DNA from 3 places in the Paenibacillus sp. BIC5C1 genome. Region 1 is predicted to be linked to each of the others. Evidence: riboswitches for the same ligand, from Rfam matches in the RefSeq annotation. Region 1 holds a riboswitch; each other region holds the start of a gene.
The links. A riboswitch is a leader RNA that binds a small molecule or an ion and turns the genes downstream of it on or off. The one in region 1 is predicted to bind thiamine pyrophosphate.
Positions count from the first base shown of each region.

Region 1 (8,277 bases):
TACATCGGGGTTTCGTTCGGGAGGGATACAGTGAATTGGATACGTCCAGTGAATAGAGGAGAATCTGTCTTTAAAGTTAAAAATAATCGCATTATCTACTTTGCAAAATTATCTATTCCACTAAATGCCCTTATCGCAGTTGGAAAAATACTCTTAGGGATTTTTACGCTCTCCTTCTTTTTATGCATTAACGCCTTTTATAATATCGGCATCGCTGTTGCCAAGTATTACGCAGCAAAAGCACATGAGGACTCGAATCTTGATGATTCCAGCCCGGAGGAAATCCTAAAAAAACAATACGCTGCATACCGATTTATAGGTAATATTGTGCTCGCTTCAAGTGCGGTGTACATCATTTATTGCAGTAAATTATTATTTGTTACAGGCAGCAGAACACATTATCCTCATTATGTCGCCTTCATCATAGCTGCCGTTACTTTTACCGAAATCGCGGTTTCTTTAGGTGGTGCCATTATGGCGAGACGAAATAATGAACCGGTCATTGAAGCCATCAAACTGACGAACTTCTCTTCATCATTGATCTCACTTTCATTAACACAAACTGCGATCATGTCATTTTCATTCAAAGGGGATCCCACCTTTTACAATGGAATGTCAGGCATCATTTTTGGTGCCCTGGCAGCACTCATCGGGCTGTATATGATATTACGAACTCCGATAGGAGAGTAGCCCATTAAATTCTTGAAAAACATCTGCGTATGGTTGATTCTGACAATAGCTAGATGTTTTTTTTCTTTATATCAAATCATTGTAAGAATAAGCGCGAATTAAAGAGAACTGTTTGGCTAGAAAATGAGGTGCATAAGGCATGTCATTGCGAAGCCAGGATACAATGGTCCCAATCAGGGCTGAAGAACTGTACCAGATGGCGATCTCCTTATGGATACCTGCTTGTTCAAGTGTGCTTCCCAGCTCCAAACTTTCAATCTTGGCTGAAACGAGTTTCGTTAGCAATTTCAATAGTCTCTCCGTAAAAATGGGTGTTCGTCTGGACGCGAGAACGACGCGATAGAATTTGGAGTGATCAGCAAAGTGTTCAAGCAATTTCACTAGTACTGGCCAACCATCATCTTTGGCAGCATACTCAAATTGAGGTGCATGTTCATCCACAATCCGTTCAATGTGCTCAATCATCTCATCCGCCATTTTCTCCATCATGTCTGTGATATCCCGATAATGCAGATAGAAGGTCACGCGGTTGATCGTCGCTCGTTCTGCAATCCGATTGACGGATAGTTTCTCGATGTCCATTTCCTGTAAAAGATCTACAAAAGCATCACGAATCAACTGTCTTGTACGAAGTATACGAGGATCTGTAGCAGACTTCTTTTCGTTCTTCATGCAAATCACTCCTCAAATTTTAAAAATTACAATTTTAAATGATCAGTCGTTTATTTCCGAATTAGACGACATATTTTATTTTTTCGTAAAATAAGCAACGAAAATACCCAAAATCGTAAATTGTAATCTCCGGGAATATGTATATAATTCAATAAATACAATGTAAACTATACAACACGTTGTAAATTTAGTCACGTGTGGATTGAAAGGATGGAATGGATTGAGTCAGGCTAGATTAAAAGAAAAAGATGACGTAAAAAAGGGCCCCATACTGTTTGTTATGATTTTGGGTGCATTTCTTGCCACATTGAACCAAACCGTTATGAGCGTGGCAACTCCGGAGCTGATGGGGGATTTTAATATCTCAGCAGCAACAGCCCAATGGTTTACGACAGGCTACATGCTGGTGAATGGTGTACTCATTCCTATCACGGCCTATTTCATGCAACGCTTTTCGACACGGCAATTATTTCAAGCTTCGATGTTTATTTTCCTCATCGGTACGATTATATCTGCCCTTGCGAGTAATTTCGGTACATTGTTGACAGGACGTATGGTTCAAGCAGCTGGTGCTGGTATTATCATGCCATTGTTGATGCATGTCATTCTAACCCTGTTCTCTCCTGAGAAAAGGGGCGCCGCGATGGGCATGGTCGGTTTTGCCATCATTTTCGCTCCAGCGATTGGGCCGACACTTGCTGGATATATTCTTGAGAACTACACATGGCAAACGATGTTTTACGGGATGATCCCACTAACTGTTATTGTTATTGGTTTTGCGTTTGTATATCTCAAAAATGTATCGGAACGAATCAAACTCAAGTTCGACACACTCAGCGTGTTGCTGTCCACGATTGGATTCGGTGCATTGCTGTACGGCTTCAGTCGGGCGGGAAGTCTGGGATGGTCAAGCGCTGAAGTAATCATATGCCTTGTAGCAGGAGTAGTTGCTCTTGGACTGTTCACATGGAGACAGCTCGCGTCTACAAATCCGCTGCTCGATCTGCGTGCTTTCAAGTATAATATGTTCTCACTGACCACGGTCATTAATATCGCGATCACGATGATCATGTATGCTGATATGATGTTGCTTCCTTTATACCTCCAAAATGCACGGGGTTACACTGCATTGGAGTCCGGATTATTATTGCTTCCAGGGGCACTTGTCATGGGCTTCCTGATGCCAATAACAGGTAGATTGTTTGACCGGTTTGGTGCAAAATGGCTGGCGATTATCGGGATGGTTATCACGATCGTAACCACCATTGGTTTCATTGATCTATCGGATTCTACCAGTTATACTTACCTGGTATTAATGTCAACAGGTCGCCGAATTGGTATGGCCTTGCTCATGATGCCTATCCAAACGGCAGGTTTGAATCAACTGCCTCCAAGACTTGGGCCACACGGTACAGCGATATCCAACACCGTGAGACAAGTAGCTGGCGCTGTGGGTACTTCATTGCTCGTAAGTGTAATGACTAGTCGCACAACGGCACATGTACAGGATATGGTGGCAACGGGTGCAGCCAAAGGCTTAACCCAGCAGCAGTTGGGAATGGAATCCATGATCCAGGGAATTAATGATGCTTATGTAGTCATTATCGGTATTGCCGTTCTCGGATTGCTACTTTCCTTCTTCATCAAACGTACCAAACAAGCGACGGAGGAAGACTCCAAGCAGCCTGTAAGACAAAAAGTCTCGATGAATACAAATTAAGAACAACATTTACATGAATTACTTCATGTAGAGCCTATCGTATCTTATATAAAAGCGGCAGATTAGGACCCTAAGCTTTACGTCCAATCTGCCGCTTTTTTTGTGTATTACAAATAAACAGAAGCCTCTCCACTTCAGGGATAAACGCTGTGTTAAGGTGTGCTCTATTTCGTGCTATCCATCGGACCCTGTCTGATTTGTTCGAGATATAAGCTACAATCTTTGACAATCATACTAGCTTCGCAGTTCAGAGAAGACAATTCAAATTCCGTTTGAAACGCTTGCAGCGTTACTTCCAACATGGAAATATTGATCTCTTTCTGCTCGACTAAAGCAAGCAGCCCTTTGGTCAGTTCTTTCGCTTTCATAGACGCTTCCGAGTGGAGAATGGAATGACTGAATTTCTGAAGACTCGCAATCAGGTTGTTTTTATCCAGTGCAATTTCTTTGGAACCAGGAGCGATCACCAACAGACTTGGAAAATCAATAATATGCTCTTGTCTTTCCAGCATGGAACGAAGCAAAATTTCAATGTAAATCAGGATTTTGGGTACAAGATGCTTCCAATTCGGCTGGGCAAGTTGGAAGTTTCTCCACATATTCGAGATTTGATGTATCATGCCAAAACCAAAAATAGCCCCTTCATAAGCAAAGGGTTTCAATTCTTCACCAAATACCTGAACCAGTCGGTCAGATAACCAATTTAACTGCATACGAGTCAAGTTCTCCAGATTGCATTCTCCAGAGTAGAAGCCTGTCCAGAATAGCTCCACAACAAGCTTTTTTTCCGGCAAAATCATCGGAACCATAATTTGATCTACCAGTAAGTCAAAATCGGATGCATAGCTTCGGCTCTCCAAATCTTTGCGAATCATCATATCTTCCTCTACACGCTGCTCTAGAATGGCAAGAATACAATCATCCTTGGAACCAAAGAATTTATAAAATGTTCCTTTGGACACACCTGACTCGTCTAGGATCATTTGAATGGAGGTGTTGGTTACTCCATGTTTCTCAAAGAGCACAAGTGCTGAGTCCAATAACATTTGTTTCCGTTTATTCATAAGCTCCCCCTGGATGATTTGAGCGGTTCACTTCAAGACATCTAATAATCTACTGCAAATCCACTGCAAACATCACATGTTCTTTCCAAATCCCCTTGATTTTAATATTCTGGCGATCTGTTTCCTGGAAGCCCGCTTTACGCAACACTCGAATTGATCCGGCATTGTCGGGAAGTGCACCTGCCTCCACTCGTTTTATTCCCGCTTCATTCATGGCGAAATCCAGGGCTAGCCGAAGGGCTTCACTCATGTATCCCTTGCCATTCTGTACCTGATCCAGCACATAACCGACAATCCATTTGGCTGTGGAATCCAGTTCAAGTTCGAACAGAGAAATCTCTCCAATGAGCTCATGTGTATGGTTCAGGAAGATCCCGAAAGAGTATCGTTTCCCTTCTTCCCTGGCCTTGCTCCAACCTTCGAGAAGTGCAACTTGACCCTCCAGTGTATAGAATGTCTCCGATCGTTCACTTGCCGATATCTCTTCGAAAACAGCCCGGTTCCGGATCTGCAAATCCAGCAGTGTCGGCGCGTCCTCCACATTCAAAAATCGTAAATAGATACGTTCCTCACGATTGTCCATCTGTATGTTCATCCTTATCTCTGGTTGTAGTAGATTGCATTCATCAGAAGTACGAGAGTTGCCGTTTATACGCCATATCCCAGAACAGATATTCAAATTCAACACTTCTTCTGAATATGTCTTCTATGGCCTCCAGCTCCTGCTCGGTTTTATGTTCACATAATGCATCAAGTGTATCATAGAACCATTCGAATGAGTCGCGGAATTCATCACTTGCATAATTTTCGATCCAAGTCTGATAGAAATTGCCCTCTAATGAATCTCGATATTGTTCTTTTAATCTTGTGGCATAGTCGTAATACGTCCATGCACAAGGGAAAATGACGGCGATGATTTCGGCTACCCCACCTGTTTGTGCAACACTCATCATATTCGACGTATACGCCTTGTTGTATAGTGATGGTTTGACAGCATGATTTCCATCCAGTGTAATCCCAAATCCATTCATATAATTTCGATGCAAATCCATTTCTTCGTACAGAATAGCGTGTTGAATCACCGTAAAGTTCGTCATCAGTTTTTCATCTGTCGCCTTCACCGCACCCATGGCAAAAATCTTCGCATATTCAATCAGATATGTATAGTCCTGAAGAAGATAAAACTTAAACGCTTCCTGATCCAATGTGCCTTTTCCCATCTCGTGTAAAAAAGGATGGTTGTATCCATCTTCCCATACGGCTCTGGACTTGTCTTTTAACGTTCTCGAAAATGACATGATCATTTCTCCTTTTATTAAAATCATAATGTCCCGCTTCACATCCAGCTATCGCGTTCTGTCGTACAAAATGCAGACCAAAAAGCCCTTGACCTATTTTCGGCAAGGGCAAAATAACATGAGTACATGTCATTTGCTCCCTACGTCAGTCTTAACTAACAGGTTCAAAGGGTCAGGTTTTAACCTTCTCAACTGCGAACAGTCCCCCTGCAAATAGCTCAGGCTTATTACAACATGTGTTTTTCCAAATGTCAATCCATTCCTATTAATCTTCAAGTTCTGCTAAATCTTCTTGCAAGTTCTTAAGTCGGGTCCGGATATCCTTAATTATACTTTGTAATTTGTTTAATTCATCGACCCATTTTTGCTCATTAGAGACGTTCGTTGCTGAAGTTGAATGATGCCCGGGAGACGTCCTTAACTGATCTAAATCCGATTCGTATGTCCGCCGCTTTTCCTCAGCTTTTGCCAATTCCTCTTCTTCGATGGCAATCTGGTGCTCCAGATAGATGATGTCTGAGGAGTAGCCGTGGGTTAAGCGCTGTGAATACGTCATAGTTCACCTCATTTCTGATCATCCATTGCTTTTCCAAGGTCATATGGCTGAATATCGATATCCAAATCCATACCCAGAGCCAATTTGGCAAGTTGACTTCCAATAAAAGGCCCCATCGTTAGACCAGACGCTCCAAGCCCGTTGGCTGTGATCAAACCATTCCAACCTGGAACAGCACCCATTACTGGAAGAAAACCTGGTGTAAATGGACGAAATCCTACTCTTACTTCCTGAAACGTGCTATCAGCTAAACCGGGAGCCAGTTCCAATCCTTTATTCAAAATTTCCTGCATTCCGCCTGCGGTTACTCTTGTATCGTATCCTTCAGTATCATTTTCGTGAGTCGCTCCGATCACAATCTTCTGTTGATCAAAGGCTAACAGATATTGATCCGAAGGAGGCATGACAACAGGCCAGTTCCCAGTGTCCTCTCGATCGTGAACCTGCAAGTGCATAATTTGCGCCTTCTGATAATGAACCTTAAAATCAATGCCCAAGGGCTTCAACAGTTCATTAGCCCAAGCGCCGGCACACACAATAACCTCGTCAGCCGATATGACTTTACCTTCAACAACCACTCCAGTTACTCGGTCCGATTCATATTGAAGTGTCGCGTCCCCATTCATCAGGACCGCCCCATTTCGCTGAGCCGATCGAATTAAAGCATCACGCAGCGCGCGTCCATCGATACGCGCAGCTCCGCTGATGTAGACTGACTGAAAGTTCTCCTCCAGAAGAGGAAAACGCTCATGGGTTTCTTTTGCATCCAGACGGGTAATATCGGCAATCTCCGGCGCATTTTCTTTACGAAGTTGTGCCCGCTCCTGCATCTTGTTAATTTTCTCCACATCCGTATGGATACTAAGAGCGCCAACTTGAGCATAACCTGTTTCCGTTTCCCCTTCACTCTTGAGTTCTTCAATCAACCCGGGATAAAAACGTGCACCTGCCTTGGCAAGCTGATACCAATCCTGATTACGGCGCTGAGATAACCATGGACAAATAATCCCGGCAGCAGCATCCGTAGCCTGTCCCCGATCTTTCCGGTCTATAATAAGAACTTCCGCACCCCGTTTTGCCAATTGATACGCTGTGGAAGCCCCAAGAATTCCTGATCCTACGACGATGACTTTCTTCATGACTGCATCCCTTTCCTAAATCACTGTAACCATTATAACGCATACTGCTTCGTCTGATAATGGTACGGCATCGACATTATGATACATGTTCCTAAAAGGTTTTCGATAAAATGTTATTTATGTAATATAATTCAAATCAGGTTTCTTTTAACGCTGTATCCACGCCATTTACGCACACGACCTTTAACGAAATGAGGAATAACACAACGATGCCGAAACCTAGTATGGGGAATTCACTGGATCCCGATATGCCGCTTATGATTACAGGTCAAAACCAGCTGACCGTAGATGAATTAATGAATTGGAACGGCCATTCGCGGGATTACAGTATTGTGCAGTGTATCGGGGGAACAGGGAAAATCGCAGCCCAAAATCATGAGTTTTCAATTCGAAAAGGAACAGCTCTTATTATGTTTCCGGAGGTGACATATCGTTACGACAATCTGAGTGATTCATTGTTGTTCGATTGTCTGTCTTTTAATGGCTATTTATTGCCACGGTTTCTGCATACCTTGCAAATCGGGGAGCTGCGCGCCTTCAAGCCGGATGGAATGCTTCATATCCTGCTGCATGAAATAACGTTGGCGCTACAGTCCCGGCACAAGGATCAGATCTGGCACGTATCCGCATTGCTGTACATGCTTCTGGTCAGGTTAACGATTGATGGCGATCGTTATGGTGCTTATGAACGTTCGGATGCCCGATTAAAGCTGGGCGGACTGGTTACTTTTATCAAGCAAAATTATGATCAGGATATCTCGCTCTCCATGCTGGCTCAGCAAATGGACGTCACCGAACAGCATCTAAATCGGATATTCAAAAAGGAATTCCAAATGACTCCGCTTGATTATCTGACACGATATCGGTTATTGAAGGCCAAGGAAATGCTCGTCCATAACGCTGGAATAACGGCCCACGAGATTGCTCGGGCTGTCGGTTTCAACAGCGCCAGTTATTTTGGATCCGTTTTCAAAAAATATGAAGGGATCTCTCCTATTGAGTTACGCAAGCAATACCAGGGTTAAAGAATTTCCATCGTGATCTCTGCCAGCGAGGTTAACCGCAGATCATACTTCGAGAATTCCAGATTACGCGTTACCTCGTTAGGCACAATGACACAGCGAATCCCCGCGGCTTT
Region 1 is NZ_CP135922.1:3,137,159-3,145,435, reverse strand. Features, by position in the region: gene RS891_RS14270 (hypothetical protein) at 31-690, shown strand; gene RS891_RS14265 (TetR/AcrR family transcriptional regulator) at 757-1,362, opposite strand; gene RS891_RS14260 (DHA2 family efflux MFS transporter permease subunit) at 1,643-3,082, shown strand; gene RS891_RS14255 (TetR/AcrR family transcriptional regulator) at 3,247-4,146, opposite strand; gene RS891_RS14250 (GNAT family N-acetyltransferase) at 4,196-4,729, opposite strand; gene tenA (thiaminase II) at 4,773-5,444, opposite strand; TPP riboswitch at 5,565-5,663, opposite strand; gene RS891_RS14240 (hypothetical protein) at 5,710-6,000, opposite strand; gene RS891_RS14235 (NAD(P)/FAD-dependent oxidoreductase) at 6,009-7,139, opposite strand; gene RS891_RS14230 (AraC family transcriptional regulator) at 7,349-8,164, shown strand; gene RS891_RS14225 (HAD family hydrolase) at 8,161-8,277, opposite strand, start outside.

Region 2 (8,277 bases), 2.1 Mb from region 1:
AGACAGCATGGAACTACAGTTCCATCGACAAGCACGGCAGCTTGACTGCGAAGCGCATGGCAGAAGCCTTTACCATCATCTTCGGGTGCATCCAGACTCGGCCACTGGAATTCATGATCCTGATTCAGATACACATTCGGGGCAATTTTGACACCGCTCCCCGGCACAACCTTCTCCTCAATACGGAAATCCAGATTGAACTCACGTTCAAGAACCTCCAGCGTCTCCCGGTTTCGGTTCATCTGCGCATTCGTGAAGTTATCCTGTGTCAGATTCCAGAGTCGGAATGAAATAATGACATTGTGCTTCACTGCTTCCCGCACAAATGACAACACATTGCCTAGATAGCCCTCACGGTCCGTGGAACCTTCATGACCATCAAAGCTGTGCAAAGAGAAGTTCATCTGACGCAGCGCCGGTTTGCCGAGAAGTTTGTGCTGGGTCTTGGGCAGTAGCGTACCGTTTGTCGTAATGTTAACCTTGAATCCCTTCTCATGCGCTGAATCCAGTAACAGATCAATTTTGGGATGAAGCAACGGCTCACCTTTGACATGTAAATAAATATGTTTGGTATGGGGTTTGATCTGATCCAATATATTGTTGAAGACTTCAGGGTCAATGAAATTTTTGGCACGTTTGGTCTGTGGACAGAAGCTGCATGCCAGATTACATATACTTGTGATCTCAATATATACTTTCTTGAACGTTTTCAACTCGGGGTCCCCATTCTGCTTAGAGGGAGAACAGTCCCACCCTCATTTGTGATCCGGCCCATATGTGCCACCACTATTATATCGGGTTCGGGAGCCGAGGTAAATCGACCAGCCTGTTAATTTCCTTTTCTCCTCGAATCCATTAAATAAGTTCACTTATAGATTCTTTCAATCGAAGTATAGGATGTATTGATTGTCCGGGTTATTGTGGTTGCCGAAACGCAATGCTAGAATCTAAACAATTTAAAACCAAGTTAAAACGTAAGAATAATAAGCTATAAGGAGAGTGTATTCATGATTACTGTTAAGGCGCCCGCAGTATATGTACACGAAGCTAACATTCTTGAGCAAAGTGGTCCACGGATTGCACAGCTTGGGCAGCATGTTCTGATTATCGCCGGTGAGTCTGCATTAAAAGCCGTAAAACCTTATCTTCTTCCCTCACTGGAGGAGCATAAGGTCAAGTTCCATGTGCAATTGTTTTACGGTGAGGTTACGACAGGCCAGATTGATACTTTTACGCAGCAAGCTTTCGATCTGGATGTTGATCTGATTATCGGCGTTGGTGGTGGTAAAGTGCTCGATCTGTCCAAAGCTGTGGCCGAGCAAGCCCAATTGCCCATTGTAACGGTCCCGACGATTGCCGCAACCTGTGCTGCCTGGTCTGCCTTAACCGTGCTCTATGATGAACAGGGCCAATCTGCAGGCTACCGCCCCCTGCGCCGGTCGCCTAATCTCGTTCTGGCTGATTCTCATATTCTGGCGAGTGCACCAAGGCGGTATTTGGCCGCTGGGATTGGTGACACACTCGTAAAATGGCATGAGTTCGCCGTTAATCTAAGAGGCAACGCCACCAGCCTCACTCTCCGAAACAGTGTCAGCACCGCCAAGCTTGCACTCGATATTCTCGAAGCGCACGCCATCGATGTCTATGAATCCACCGATACAACCGGTAGTACACCTCAATTCCGTGATGTTGCCGATGCTATTATTGTGCTCGCAGGCCTTGTAGGCAGCATTAGCGATGGATCACTTCATGCCGCGATTGCTCATGGGCTACATGACAGCCTGACCAAATTACCCGAAACACACGCCTCACTACATGGAGAGAAGGTAGCCTTTGGACTCTTCACCCAGTGGATTCTTGAAGGCAAAGCAGGAGATGAGCTTCATGAGCTGATCACTTTGTTACATAAGCTGAATTTGCCAATCACTCTTGCCCAACTCGGCATACAACAACAGCCTCAGGAAGCTGCTGCACGCATTGCAGCAGGACTACAGCTGCGGCAAGGCAGTGCGGCACATCTCTCCTTCGGAGTTAGCACGACGCAGGTAACCGAAGCCATTCTTCAGGCAGATCGTATCGGCCAAACATTCATAGAATCCAGTCAGTCCAGTGAAAGCAGTACACACACCAAGGAGGTTTCCTCCCTATGATCCGTCCAAACCGCCACTACACTCTTCCCTTAACTGCCTTTCTGAGCGTGCTTCTGTTGTTGCTGATTTCCGGCTGCTCTGCCGGAGCTGACAATCAGGCCGCAGGTACAGGCACAACACCGACAGCCGCATCAGCTGCTTTGAATAAAGACGTTACCATTCGTGTTGGTCAGACCGGATGGGGCAATCTCGAATTGGGGCTAAAAGCCGCCGGACTCGATGACACCCCCTATAAAGTCACTTATAACGTATTTCAGGGAGGTAACCTTATCCTCGAAGCGATGGCTGCAAATCAATTGGACTTTGGTGTGACCAGTGAAATTCCGCCCATTTTTGCATCTCAGGCTGCCAATGGTGGAAACTTCAAAATTATTGCGGTACAACAAGGCAGCACCTTAAATCAGGAGGTCGTTGTTCCCAAAGGTTCTTCTATCAAATCAGTTGCTGACCTGAAAGGCAAGAAAGTTGCTTTCGTAAAAAATACAACGGCCCACTATTTCCTGCTCAAAATGCTGGAGGAAGCCGGATTAACCTGGAGTGACATCAGTCCGGTCGAACTTTCAACAGCCGACGGACTCAGCGCCCTGATTAGCGGGAAAGTGGATGCCCTTGCCAGTTACGGCAATGCCATCATCTCGGCACATCAGAATGAAGCAACAGCGCTCGCCAGCGCCAAAGATATCTTGTCAGGCAGCTTCCTGGTAGCCGCGTCCGATCAGGCTATTGCAAATGTGGAACAGAAAGAGGCCCTAGCCGATTATCTGGAGCGAATCAACAAATTCAATGATTGGGCTCGTGCCAATAAGGATGCGTGGGCTCAAATTACAGCAGACAATACCCACCAGCCGGTGGAACAAGCCCTTAAAACCTACACGGATGGAGAAGCACAACGCCCATCACGTATTGTTGCCATTTCTGATGAGGCCATCAAGTCCGAACAGGACGTAGCGGATACGTTTCAGCAAGCGGGAATTTTTGAGCAGGCAGTCGATGTGAGCACATTCTGGAGTGATGCACTTCAAGATCAACTTCCAGCTCCAGGTACTCAATAACGAAGGAAACAAGGAGGTAGGCATAACGTGCGGTCCAAAACCTTTAACCGGGCATGGTTTAACCAGTTCATTCCTTTTGTTGTACCACTACTCATTCTTGCTCTGTGGCAATGGCTGACTGCATCCGGAGTTGTTGCAGCCAATATTTTGCCCCGTCCCGCTCAGGTACTGGAGGCCTTCATTCGTCTGCTTGGTAACGGTGAACTACTGAACAATATCAGTATTAGTGCCAGACGAGCTTTGGGAGGATTCATCATTGGTGGGGGGCTGGGTTTCCTGCTGGGAGTGCTGAACGGCATCTCCTCCCTTGCGGAAAAGATCGCAGACTCCTCGGTGCAGATGATCCGTAACATTCCGCATCTGTCCTTGATCCCCCTCGTTATTGTGTGGTTCGGGATCGGTGAAGAAGCCAAATTATTTCTCGTTTCCCTGGGTGTATTCTTTCCGGTATATCTGAATACGTTCCACGGCATACGATCGGTCGATCCCGGTCTGATTGAAATGGGAAAAGTATATGGCCTCAGCCGTTGGTCCCTTTATAAAGACATTATCCTGCCTGGTGCACTGCCTTCCATTCTGGTGGGCATTCGTTACGCACTTGGCATTATGTGGCTGACCCTTATCGTAGCCGAGACGGTTGCGGCGGATGCGGGGATTGGCTACATGGCGATGAACGCGCGGGAATTCATGCAGATGGATGTAATCGTCTTAAGCATTCTGCTATATGCCCTGCTGGGCAAACTGTCCGATACCATCGCCAAATGGCTGGAACGGCGCTGGCTGCGCTGGAACCCGGCTCTATCCCGCAAGTAAAGCCAAAGGAGCGTGAATTAATCCATGAGCACAAGTCAGATCAGTCCTTTTCTTCAAGTAGATAGGGTTCAGAAATCGTATGATCAGCGGACGATTCTATCCGACATCAATGTCAACGTAAGACAAGGGGAATTTGTAGCCATCGTTGGACGAAGTGGTTGTGGCAAAAGTACGTTGCTGCGTCTGATCGCCGGGCTGGAATCCCCCTCTTCCGGAAGCGTCATGCTGGGCAACAGAAAACTTGGCAGTACAGCACCCGAGACACGGTTTCTGTTTCAGGAAGCCCGACTGCTGCCTTGGAAATCCGTGCTCGACAATGTACGGCTGGGAATCCCCGACAAGAACAAGGACGATGCACGCCAGTCGCTTCGCAATGTAGGACTTGGAGAGCGTGAAGGTGACTGGCCGGGGGTATTATCTGGCGGACAAAAACAACGTGTCGCCTTGGCACGGGCACTCGCAAGTCATCCGCGCTTACTGCTGCTGGATGAACCGCTGGGTGCATTGGATGCATTGACCCGAATTGAGATGCAGCAATTAATCGAACGCTTGTGGGTAGAAGAAGATCTGACTGTCATTCTGGTCACGCATGATGTCAGTGAGGCGGTTGCGCTGGCTGACAGGGTGCTGTTAATCGAGGATGGTCATATCACGATGGATACACGAATTACGCTGGAGCGTCCACGTGTTCGGGACAGCGGGTTTGCCCATTTTGAAAATCTTATTCTAAATCGCTTGTTGACTCCTCCACAAGAGACACCACAGCAGATAGCCCAGAAACAGATATCATTCTCGATCTAATTCCATTGGAAAGAAGGTATGATTATGCAATCCCTCTCAACCGTTCCCTCTCCTCCTGTTAAAGATCTGTTAAATCAAATTCCGGCTTATACACCTGCCAAATCCATGGAACAGATCCGGCGGGAATTGGGACTGGAAAGTGTAGATCGACTTGCAGCGAACGAGAACCCGTTTGGCTCTTCTCCCCTGGCAGCGGAAGCGGTCAGATCGCTGGGTTCCGATCTTTTGGCTCAATACCCCGATAGTTCCAGCCAACTGCTGCGTGACAAACTTGCGGAACGTCTGGGAGTGCGTACCTCCCAACTGGTATTTGGCAGTGGATCTTTCGAGCTCCTAACCCTTACCGCCCAAGCTTATCTTAATCCCGGCGAGGAATCACTCATTCCGGTGCCCTCCTTTAACTGGTATAAGGGCGCTACGCTGCTGGCAGGCGGGGTCATCCACGAAGTTCCGTTGGTCAACCATTCGCTGGATCTGGAGCAATTCCGGCAGCGGATCAATGCTTCTACCCGAATCATCTGGCTGTGCAATCCGAATAATCCAACCGGAACCATTTTCACGGCAGATGCCCTGCTCGGTTTACTCGAACATGTGCCCTCCCATGTCGTGGTTGTCCTGGACGAAGCGTATTATGAATTCGCGGAAAGTGAAGATTATCCTGATACGGTTAAGCTGCTGGAGCAGTATAATAATCTGATTATTTTGCGTACCTTCTCCAAAATATATGGACTGGCCGGCCTGCGAATTGGATATGGCATCGGGAATGAAAGCATCATTGAAGGCATTAACCGGGTCAAGCTGCCCATCAGTCTGACAGTCACATCCCAAGCCGCTGCTTCGGCCAGCCTGGATGATCATGAATTTGTTTCTCATTGCCTGCACTACAATCGTCAGGGACGGGAAACGTTAATGCAGTCCTTTGAGCAGTGGAAATTACCCTATATCCCTTCCGAAACAAATTTCATCATGGTGGATCTGTTGCAGGATAGTGGCCCAATTACCCAAAAATTGTTGCACAGAGGTATCTCTGTTCGCGGCGGTGCCGAATTCGGTATGCCTACCTGGCTTCGAATTACGATTGGTACACCTGAGCAGATTGTCCGTCTGATCGGTGAGCTTGATTCACTGTTACATTCAAACGATTAGAATCCTGGATTACTTTCCTGACTCACAGTACTCACACTTCTTTTAGGCCACACTCTTTACATTCCACTTGCATGTGATATATGCTGAACACACAACTGCATATCTTAAACATTGCACTAGGGGAGCCTTGCGGCTGAGACGAATCGAACGATTCGGACCCTTTGAACCTGATCTGGATCATACCAGCGGAGGGAAGTGGAGCGGCCTCTCAGTAAGCGGATTTTTTCATGTTGATGATGAAATTTAATGTGAATTGAACTTACAGACCCACTCATTTCTCCGGAAATGGGTGGGTCTTTTTCGCGTTCTGCGGGCAGATCAGAAGGTGTAATTAAAGATCCTGCGGTTTGAATTTTGAATCACAAGGGGGGACGGAACGAGATGAATAACGACATAACCATTCACAACATGAGCTACGCTTTCCCGGGAAAAAGGGATTCCCCCGTGCTCTCCAATGTGTCGATGCGTGTAGCCAAAGGCGAATTTGTCTCGCTCATCGGTTCCAGCGGCTCCGGCAAAAGTACCCTGTTCAAGCTGCTGGCAGGCTTGCTTGAGCCAACACACGGAACCATTGACATTCCTTGGGTTCAAGAAGGAAAGCGACTGGGGCAGGTGGCCTACATGCCACAAAAGGACCTCCTTTTATCCTGGAGAACCGTCATGGAGAATTGCATACTCCCCTCTGAACTTACTCCAGGTCGGCAGGATAAGGTAAGGATACGAGCGGACATTCTGGCTGGTCTCGACAGATTTGGCTTATCCGGCCACGCGAATGCTTACCCGAACGAGCTGTCAGGTGGTATGCGCCAGCGTGTCGCGCTGCTTCGCACTTTGCTGACAGGTGGCCAACTTATGCTGCTGGATGAACCATTCGGTGCACTCGATGCCCTGACCAAACGGGAGATGCATCGCTGGCTACTGGAGCTCTGGGAAGGCATGGGCAAAACCGTGTTGTTCATCACACATGACATTGAAGAAGCCCTGCTGCTCAGTGATCGGATTATCCTGTTAACTCCGGGGGGCCAAGGCCAACAGCTGCAGGATCTGACGGTACCTTTGGCACGTCCAAGACATTCGGACATGATCTACGAACCGGCTCTCGTTCAGATGAGACGACTATTGGAGGAACAATTGCATGCGATACGGTAACTTGAGAGACAGCATGAAGGATAGCATAAGAGGTTGGCTTGCCCGTTATGGTCTGTTTTTTTTGCTCATGCTCTTGCTGCTTGTCATCTGGGAGTGGGTTGTGCGTATGGGATGGGTGCCTTCCTTCATCATTCCAGCCCCGACGGCGATTGCCCGTTCGCTGTATGAGCATCGCCACCTCTTGTTGGCTACACATCTGCCTGCTACCTTGATGGAGGTTGCCGTTGGTTTTGGCTTGTCCATTGTTGCCGGAATTGTACTTGCAACTGGTATGCATATGAATCGGTCGATTGAAAAAGCGTTATATCCCTTCATCGTGATCAGTCAGACGATCCCGCTGATTGCCCTATCCCCCGTCTTCATCCTGTGGTTTGGCTACACCTTGTGGAGTAAAGTTGCGGTGGTGTTCCTGATTGCATTTTTCCCCATAGTGGTGAGCACCTACGATGGCCTGCGTCAGGGTGATCCGGAGCAGCGTGAACTGCTGCTGACGATGGGGGCCAGCAAGTGGGATATTTTTCGCAAACTCCAGATTCCACTTGCCCTTCCCTCCTTCTTTTCGGGACTGAAAATGTCTGTGGTGTATTGTGTGGTCGGTGCAACGATCGGTGAATGGCTCGGTGGAAGCAAGGGCCTTGGTTACTTCAGCCGCAGAATGTCGAGCAATATGAACACGGATGCCATGTTCGCCGCCATCGTGCTGTTATCCCTGCTTGGTATCGCCCTGTTTGTACTCATTGCATGGATGGAGAGAAGATTCGGTACATCACGGCGGCATGCAGGTAGAAGAAAAGCTGGATAACTTTCGGATTTCAAAACAGAAAACAAAAGAAACGAGGAACTTTACGTTATGAACAAAAAGCATTTCTATTCCCTGCTCCCCATTCTGCTTATGACCCTGTTGCTGATCGTCAGCGGATGCGGAAATACGGTTACCAATACACCTGCTACAGATTCAAATTTCAATGCAAACGATACAGAATCATCTGCAATAGAAACGCCATCGGCATCCAAAGACAAGCTGTCCATCATGCTCGATTGGTACCCGAATGCAGTGCATTCCTTCATCTATGCTGCTCAGGAAAAAGGTTACTTCGCGGATCAAGGTCTGGATGTCGATATCCAGATGCCTGCCGATACCAATGACTCACTCAAACTTGTTGCCG
Region 2 is NZ_CP135922.1:990,837-999,113, reverse strand. Features, by position in the region: gene RS891_RS04630 (radical SAM/SPASM domain-containing protein) at 1-713, opposite strand, end outside; gene RS891_RS04625 (iron-containing alcohol dehydrogenase family protein) at 1,008-2,150, shown strand; gene RS891_RS04620 (ABC transporter substrate-binding protein) at 2,147-3,202, shown strand; gene RS891_RS04615 (ABC transporter permease subunit) at 3,230-4,015, shown strand; gene RS891_RS04610 (ATP-binding cassette domain-containing protein) at 4,040-4,816, shown strand; gene hisC (histidinol-phosphate transaminase) at 4,841-5,962, shown strand; TPP riboswitch at 6,071-6,173, shown strand; gene RS891_RS04600 (ABC transporter ATP-binding protein) at 6,344-7,111, shown strand; gene RS891_RS04595 (ABC transporter permease) at 7,098-7,913, shown strand; gene RS891_RS04590 (ABC transporter substrate-binding protein) at 7,962-8,277, shown strand, end outside.
Region 2: linked by a shared signal. The riboswitch ahead of RS891_RS04600 (ABC transporter ATP-binding protein) and the one ahead of tenA (thiaminase II) in region 1 are both predicted to bind thiamine pyrophosphate.

Region 3 (8,277 bases), 1.1 Mb from region 1:
TCCCCACCTAAAGGAACCTCACCCAACAAACAGTTTAAACAAGGTGTTTCTCCAGGCAGAAACGTGTAGGTAATTCCATAACTGCCCACACATCCGCCGTAAATCCACGGAATACGATACTTTTGAGACATATCATTTATTAATAGCCGGGTATCAAAATTATCTGTGGCATCCATGATCAAGTCTGCGTTCTGAACCAGTTCCTCCAGCTCGTCTACTCTGACGTCCATCACTTTACCTACAACCTCAACGGTAGAATTAATGTCAGAAAGGCGCTTTTTTGCAGCCATCGCTTTGGGCATTCGCTGAATGGCGTCTTCCTCTATATATAATTGTTGTCGCTGTAGATTGCTCCATTCCACATAGTCACGATCTGCAATGGTAATATGGCCAATTCCTGAACGTACCAGTGTTTCAGCAATGCCCGTACCAAGCGCGCCCGCTCCAACAATTAATACTCTGCTGTTATTCAATCTATGCTGACCTTCCTTACCAATAGGTGCATACCGTTCCTGTCTGGAATAGCGGTCTCCCTGTTCAGAAGATTGTGTCTGATTAGTCATGTATGAACCATTCCTTCCGCGGGACTGCTCGCTGCTGCATAGCGCTTAACTGGAATCATGCCTGCCTCATAAGCCAGTCTGCCTGCTTCAACCCCCATCCGCATTGCCTTCGCCATCTTCACCGGATCTCCAGATCCAGAAACAGCCGTATTCAACAATACACCGTCAGCTCCCAGCTCCAGCGCATGAGCAGCATCTTTAGGTGCACGAAGTCCTGCATCCACAATAACAGGAACAACGGCTTGTTCAATAATGATCTCCAGGTTATAGGGATTAATAATCCCTCTTCCCGCCCCTATCGGTGAAGCCCCAGGCATAACAGCGTGTACGCCGAGTAGTTGTAATCGCTTGGCCAAAATAACATCGTCTGAAATATAAGGCAGTACCGTAAAGCCCTTTTCAAGCAGGATCTCGCAAGCTTTATATGTTTCAATCGGGTCAGGAAGCAGTGTGATTCCATCGCCGATAACTTCTACTTTTATCATATCACAAAGTCCTGATGCTCGAGCAAGCTCTGCGATTCGCACAGCTTCCTCTGCTGTTGAAGCACCCGCTGTATTGGGAAGCAGGGTATACTTTTTCAAATCCAGTGTGTCCAGAAAGTGCTGTTTGTGACGATCTTCCAGATTCAATCGCCGAACTGCAAACGTTAAAACTTCCGTGCCTGAGGCCTCAACCGCCTTGCTCTGCACTTCCAAGTCCGAAAATTTGCCCGTACCCAACAGCAATCTAGATTCAAACGCATAATTTCCAATCCTCAACATAATTCAACCGCCTCCCACAAAATGTACAATTTCAATTCGGTCTCCGTCTCTTAACGCCGTCGTTTCATGATATTCCCGCGTTAAAATTTGACGATTCAATTCAACCACGACGGTTTTTACTTGCAAATTAAATGAATGTAGCAATTTGTCCACACGATCTAAGCTATCTTCAATTTGCATGGTTTGTCCGTTGACAATGATGTTCACTGCAACATCTCCTTTCTGTTCAAACGTTCTGGACAAAGGTCCTGAATCCCCAGTTCTTCCGAGGTTTTGCCATAAATCAAGTCAGCCATGAGGCTGGCTGTAATCGCACTAAGCAATATTCCGTTACGATAATGTCCAAAAGCAGCGAATAAACCCGGAACACTTTCACAAGCGCCCACATACGGCAATCTATCCGGAGTCGAGGGACGAACACCAGCCCACGCTCGGATAAAATGCGCATCCTTCATGCCAGGCACCCAATTTGTCGCAGCTGTAAGCAGCTTCTGAATACCTTGCACCGAAACATTCATGTCTGTTCTTCCAGGCAGGCTTGTTGCACCGATCCACACTTCTCCATTGGCTTTAGGAACAATATATATATCCTCTGCATACACCGTTTTGTCAGGTCTGTAACCGACATAGTCGGGTGAAAACTGCACCGCTGCAATCTCCCCTTTCACAGGCAAAATAGGCGATTTCAGGCCAACATGTCTCATCAATTCATCACCTTGTAACCCTGAAGCAATAATCACATTTCTCGATGTCATTGTTCCTATTGAAGTCTCGATTCCTTGTACACCGTTTACATTCGTATGCAAACGGACATCCTGTACACCTTCCATCACCCTCGCACCCATAGCTTGAGCCGATCTGATATAAGCCTGTGTTAGATTGACGGGAAGGACCTCGCTCTCGGAGGGTCTGTAATATGCTCCATACGTATCCCTGTTTAACCATGAAGCTTCCTGTTGGACAGCGACACGATCCCACCAAATATGTTCTGTAGATAAGGTAGACGATCGATTATTTTTGTAACTGGTGACCTCACAGTATGAACGAAAAGGAGTAATAAAACCATGCTGTTGCAGTCCCATCTCCACTCCGCTAAGCGAACTGATTCGTTCCTTCTGCTCATGAAGCAAAGCTCTACTCTTCCGTGCAAGCTTCGCCATTACAGCATGAGTGAATGCCTCACTGTCAGCAGCAAGCATCCCGGCGGCTGCACAGGAAGTTCCCCCAGCAATTCGCGCCCGCTCAACCAGAAGAACATCATGTCCTCGGGTAGCGAGTTCATATGCGATGGCACAACCGATAACGCCTCCGCCTACAATAATGGTTTCTGCATGAATCTTGCCTCGAACTTCCGCTCCAACTTTACTTCCCGATACGATTCCTGGATGATAGCCTGAACGATTCCTGCTTCGACTTCTTGCTTCCTCTCTCATGATCTCATCTCCCTGGTTCGGCGTACTTCTCTGAATCTGTGATTGCCTGCCGTAATGATGCCGCGGCTAGTTTCGGCTCATCGTTCGCCCAAATCGTTGAAATCACAGCGGCCCCTCTGGCACCAGCAGTTCGAATGGCAGCAATATTATCAGCTCTAATCCCGCCAATTGCGATTATCGGAATCGAAACATTGGAGCATACCTCGGCCAATGCACTAAGCCCTTTGGGTTCGCAATTTGGTTTGCTATTTGAAGCATAGACATGCCCATAAAAGAGATAATCCGCTCCACGTTCTTCTGCAACTTTTGCTTCTTCCGGAGAATGAACCGATATGCCTACGCGCAGCCGCTCGACTCTCTTCAACTCATCCTTATCGTAACTGCGAATAACTGTTTGCCCCCAATGCACACCACCAAGCAACGTATGTTGATCCAGCCGATCTAAGCCATTCATAATGATTTGGTTAGATGGAACACCTTGTGTGTTCAGACTTTGCGCCCAATACATCTGTTGCTCAAAGGACAGCCTTTTTTCCCGAATGTGAATATAATCAACCCACTGCCATATATACTTAGCAATATTCAGAAAAGAGTCCATGTCTCCTGTACCTGGTGAAACCACATGCAGTTCGAAAGCTTTTGTTGTTACATGTTCGTGGAAGATTGCCGTCCTGTCCGCCTCCTCTTGCATGATATAAGCTGATATAAAACAAAAAAAAAGCCACTCCCGTAGGGGAGTGGCCACGAATTTAAAAATTCATGGATCAACTGAATGACTGCCGCATGCAATTATTCTATACATAACGGATAACAACTATAGAAACCATCCATAATCGCAACGCTGTATACATAGAGATGCATGATTCATCTTGCAGGCAATATCGCAAAAGTCATCGATAACGCTCTTTGTCATTAGTTGAAACGCGCCACTTCCCTACGCTGGTATGATCCAGATCAGGTACAAAGGGTCCGGAATCGCATTCTTCCATCTCAGCCGCATCGTGCGGCCCCCCTAGTGTTCATATGAAGCTGTAGCCTATGTTACCATAGACACCCTTTTTTGTCACCGTACAATTTCCATTTATTACGTTATTGTTTCTCGGACCAAGCTTCAACATCCCATGTTTTGGTAACCCAATCTTCATAAAAATCAGGTTCATGGGATACGAGCAGCACGGTACCCTTGAATTCTTGCAAGGCACGTTTCAGCTCTGCTTTAGCCGTAACATCCAAATGGTTTGTAGGCTCATCGAACAAAATCCAATTACTTTCACGCATCAGAAGTTTACATAAACGAACTTTGGCTTGTTCACCACCACTAAGCGCATTAAGCGGACGAGTGATATGCTCATTTTTCAATCCACAACGTGCGAGATGGCCCCGGACTTCATTCTGTGTCAGATGAGAAAATTCATTCCACACATCTTCAATCGGGGTAATGTTTCCTGCACGTACTTCCTGTTCGAAATAAGCTGTTTCCAGATAGTCACCCAGGAAAGTCTTACCGCTGATTGGTGGGATTTTTCCCAAGATAGTCTTAAGCAATGTGGATTTACCTACACCATTACAACCAACAATGGCAATTTTCTCCCCACGCTCAATCGTCATCGTCATCTTGGGCAATAATGCATATGAATATCCAATTTCAAAATCAATGCCTTCAAAGACGGTTTTACTACTCGCCCGGGCATCCTTGAATTTGAATGTGGGTTTGGCCGCTTCGTCTGGACGATCGATCCGTTCAATCTTACCGAGCTGCTTCTCTCGGCTCTTGGCACGACCAGAAGTAGAAGCACGGGCTTTGTTCCGTTGAATAAAATCTTCCTGCTTCTTGATATACTCCTGCTGTTTCTCATAAGCATCAATATGCTGCGCCTTATTCATATCAGCCATTTCAAGGAATTTGTTATAGTTTGCTGCGTAACGCGTCAATTTGGCAAATTCCAGATGATAAATAACGTTAACGACCTCATTCATAAATTCCGTATCATGCGAAATCAGAATGAATGCATACGGGTAGTCCTTCAAGTAACGCGTCAGCCATTCGATGTGTTCCACATCGAGATAGTTCGTCGGCTCATCCAACAGAAGAGCAGTTGGTTTCTCCAGTAAGAGCTTGGCAAGCAATACCTTCGTACGTTGACCACCACTAAGCGCGGCCACGTCACGATCCAGACCGATGGCGGACAAGCCCAGTCCATTTGCCATCTCTTCCACTTTCACATCAATCAGATAAAAATCACCTTGCTCCAATTGCTCTTGAATGTCTCCCATTTCTTCCAGCAACAATTCGAGCTTGTCCGGATCGGCGTCTGCCATCTGATCTGTGATGGACATCATTTCTTTTTCCAACTCAAGCAAGGGCAGGAACGCATCCTTAAGCACATCACGAATCGTTTTTCCAGGTGTGAGCTTGGTATGCTGGTCCAGATATCCATAACGAACTTTGGGGGTCCATTCGACCTTCCCTTCGTCCTTTAACAATTTCCCGGTAAGAATGTTCATCAGTGTGGACTTGCCCACACCATTTGCACCAACAAGACCTACACGCTCTCCGGCAAGTAAACGAAAAGATACATTTTTAAATAACGTGCGGTCTCCGAAATTGTGACTCACGTTCTCTACTGACAATAAACTCATAAGATGAGGTTGCTCCTATCTATTGGACATTACTATCGTTCCGAAACCCTATTTTAGCACAGGTGTCGCCTTTTCTGAAAGTAATGTAAACATCTCATGCAACCTCGCTTTTTTATTACAAACAAACCGCCTTTAATTTATGGAACAGTTATACTCAAAATAACCTTGTGCTGCCGCTTGTTTGGCATTTGTAAATACCTCTTCCGCTCTGTAACCATTGTTACATGTGGAAGGATAATAGTATTTAATTCCACTTACCGGATCAACTCCACCAACGATCGCTGTTTTCTTCACCAGTCTGCCACCACCAATGGCATAATTGTTTATCTTTTGGTTACCTACAGGTATTCCCTGAATAAAAGCCATAAGCCCCGTGTCATTAATCGAATTGTACCAATCTTCCTGAGAAATCAATGGCATGGTAAAGGTATAGGAAACACCATTCCTTCTTGCAAACTCATTATGCCGGTTAATAACATCTGCCAATTCTTCCTGCACACTTGTCACGATACGACTTCGTCTGATCTGCTCAAATGTTTCGGTATTCTGAAGCAGAGGGATTTGTGTGCTGGAGGCCAGTTCTTTCTGGAACCCTTCAACCCACATACCCAAGCCTGCATCGTAGGCATATATATACCCATCGAGTGTAAAATTAATACTGCTACCATTTGAATCAGAATATGTATAGGGCTTTTTGGGACTCCAAACTTGCCGGAATGAATCTTCAAGATTTCCGGTCACTTCTGTTTCGTTCGCCAAAATATAGTAACCATCATAATCCAGCACGACCACTGCAGGAATGTAATTAAACATGGCCCGTATAGCCGCAAGATCATCCTGAATCCCCATATTTAGCGCCATTGTTTGAGTAAACGTAGCTAAGGCAAGCTCTTTGTCCGCTTTAACAAATTTGGTCGAATCATACCCTGCTTCATCGTTTTGCTTCTCATTTTGATGCATCACGGCCCCTGCATCCAGTACAGCAGTCTGAAGTGCCATCTTATATCGATTGCTTAAATATTGAGCCTCCTGGGCATTGTCTGTATTGTGAGAAATAACCCAGAATATAGGTAAAAAGATAAGCACAAACACAATGGAAAGATCAGTAATCTTCATTGAGCACCATACCCCCATATGTGGTAAACACAGCTGCAGCTTGCGCAGACCCGTTTAACCACTCACGAATCAGCATGGCAGGTGTGCGATTGGTGTTTTTGACGGTTACTGTGAAGAAATCCCCCATTGCCAGTGTATATCTGCGCCCAGGATCGTCTAAAGCCAGCACACCAGACGAAGGAAACAACTTTGCTTTAATCTGGGCTGAATAATAACCATCCTGCACAGTTTCATAAGTACCAGAAAATGTGCTCTGATCCATCGGATCCGAGTAATGAGGAACATATTTTTTGTGCAAATGTTCCATAGAAATCTCATAGGCATTCCCCGTTCGGGCCATCTGTTCTTCGAACTCTGCATACATGGCAGGGGAAATGTATCCCTTTGTTCTGATTGCATCGACAAAACGGGTAACCGTCTGAACAACAGTCATGCGTGCCATGTCATCCTGTCGATTAGCAGTCTCTGCTGCCGGGTATACATAAAGCAAAATCACTGCCAGCAAAACAGAAAGCAGCTTGGATGCAGCATTAATCAAGGTGTACTGGCCTCCTTCCAAAATGCAATCTTTAGCAGTGCGCCAGCTTCACTTCTTATGAACTCAGGTCTATACGAAGCTGCAAGTTGCACAGGTATGGTTCCTCTTCTGTTTACAAGAGGATCAATGACATATGCAATCCCGTCCACCTCCACGCTGACCGTTGTCCCTGTCATTTGCCTCACAGTGTGTAAGACTTCAGCACCACTATAACGGATTGGCTGGCTTATACGTAGCGTGGTATTCACCCGTCCTTCCATGTCTGCTGTCGTCTTCACCAAATGATTTAATGCGTCTGATAGAACCCGAACATTCTGCTGCCCGTACAGGCAGGCTGTCACAAATAAGACAACCGCCGTACAGAACAACATAAGCTGCTGTGTATTCTGGGACATGTTAAACCAACTCCTGTCAGGATTGCTGGAAAATAAGCCCTCTTACCACATTAGATCTGTCTTTTACGATAATTGCTTTGAATTTACCACTTGGATTGACATATTGATTGTCTTTTTCACTCATGGTCTGGTTGATAACGCCCACTTTCTCGTCAGGTGTAATAACCGAACCATAATCTGCATTATTGAGATCCTGGGAGATGTTCAACTGATTACCGTACCATTGACCTCCCTTGTTTTTACCTGTTATAACTTGAATACCGAACTGATCCTTGTCCGCATATTTACGCAACGCGTTTGTAACCTGTGATCCACTAATGGTTGTTCCGTCATACACGGTAAATGCAGCTTGAGACAATTCGGTCTGGATATCGGCAAAATTGTTCTGTGCCGTTTTGGTCGCCTCCTGAGCCGAAATAAACAATAGAACTACAATCGTAATAAGGGCGATGGTCAGAAAGATGCCTGCTGCCACCTTTAAAGCGCTTGATGCATTGTTCATGATAAATCCTCCTATATTGTTTTTAATTTATTTCAGACTGTGACGTACATGGTCGTTACAGTTTCTGAATCTGTTCATAATAAATGTTCATTTGTAGGAAACTCATGCCTACCAGCGGAATGACCAGATAGAGGAAGATCAGGGCATACATCGGTGTAAACCCGATCATTCTCCCCCATGACGCTTTAACATCAATCATCTTGGTGTATTCCTGCTTCCGTTGTTCAAAATAAAAGGCCATCATGCTATCCAGATCATCAAATGCTTCTCGAATTGAAATTTTCCCGAGTGCAAGTTGCAGCTTTTCAACCAAACGTTGAAATTCA
Region 3 is NZ_CP135922.1:4,285,992-4,294,268, forward strand. Features, by position in the region: gene RS891_RS18985 (MoeB/ThiF family adenylyltransferase) at 1-563, opposite strand, end outside; gene RS891_RS18990 (thiazole synthase) at 560-1,327, opposite strand; gene thiS (sulfur carrier protein ThiS) at 1,331-1,534, opposite strand; gene thiO (glycine oxidase ThiO) at 1,531-2,760, opposite strand; gene RS891_RS19005 (thiamine phosphate synthase) at 2,765-3,451, opposite strand; TPP riboswitch at 3,675-3,784, opposite strand; gene RS891_RS19010 (ABC-F family ATP-binding cassette domain-containing protein) at 3,850-5,400, opposite strand; gene RS891_RS19015 (hypothetical protein) at 5,533-6,516, opposite strand; gene RS891_RS19020 (hypothetical protein) at 6,503-7,054, opposite strand; gene RS891_RS19025 (hypothetical protein) at 7,051-7,449, opposite strand; gene RS891_RS19030 (ABC transporter permease) at 7,466-7,951, opposite strand; gene RS891_RS19035 (hypothetical protein) at 8,007-8,277, opposite strand, start outside.
Region 3: linked by a shared signal. The riboswitch ahead of RS891_RS19005 (thiamine phosphate synthase) and the one ahead of tenA (thiaminase II) in region 1 are both predicted to bind thiamine pyrophosphate.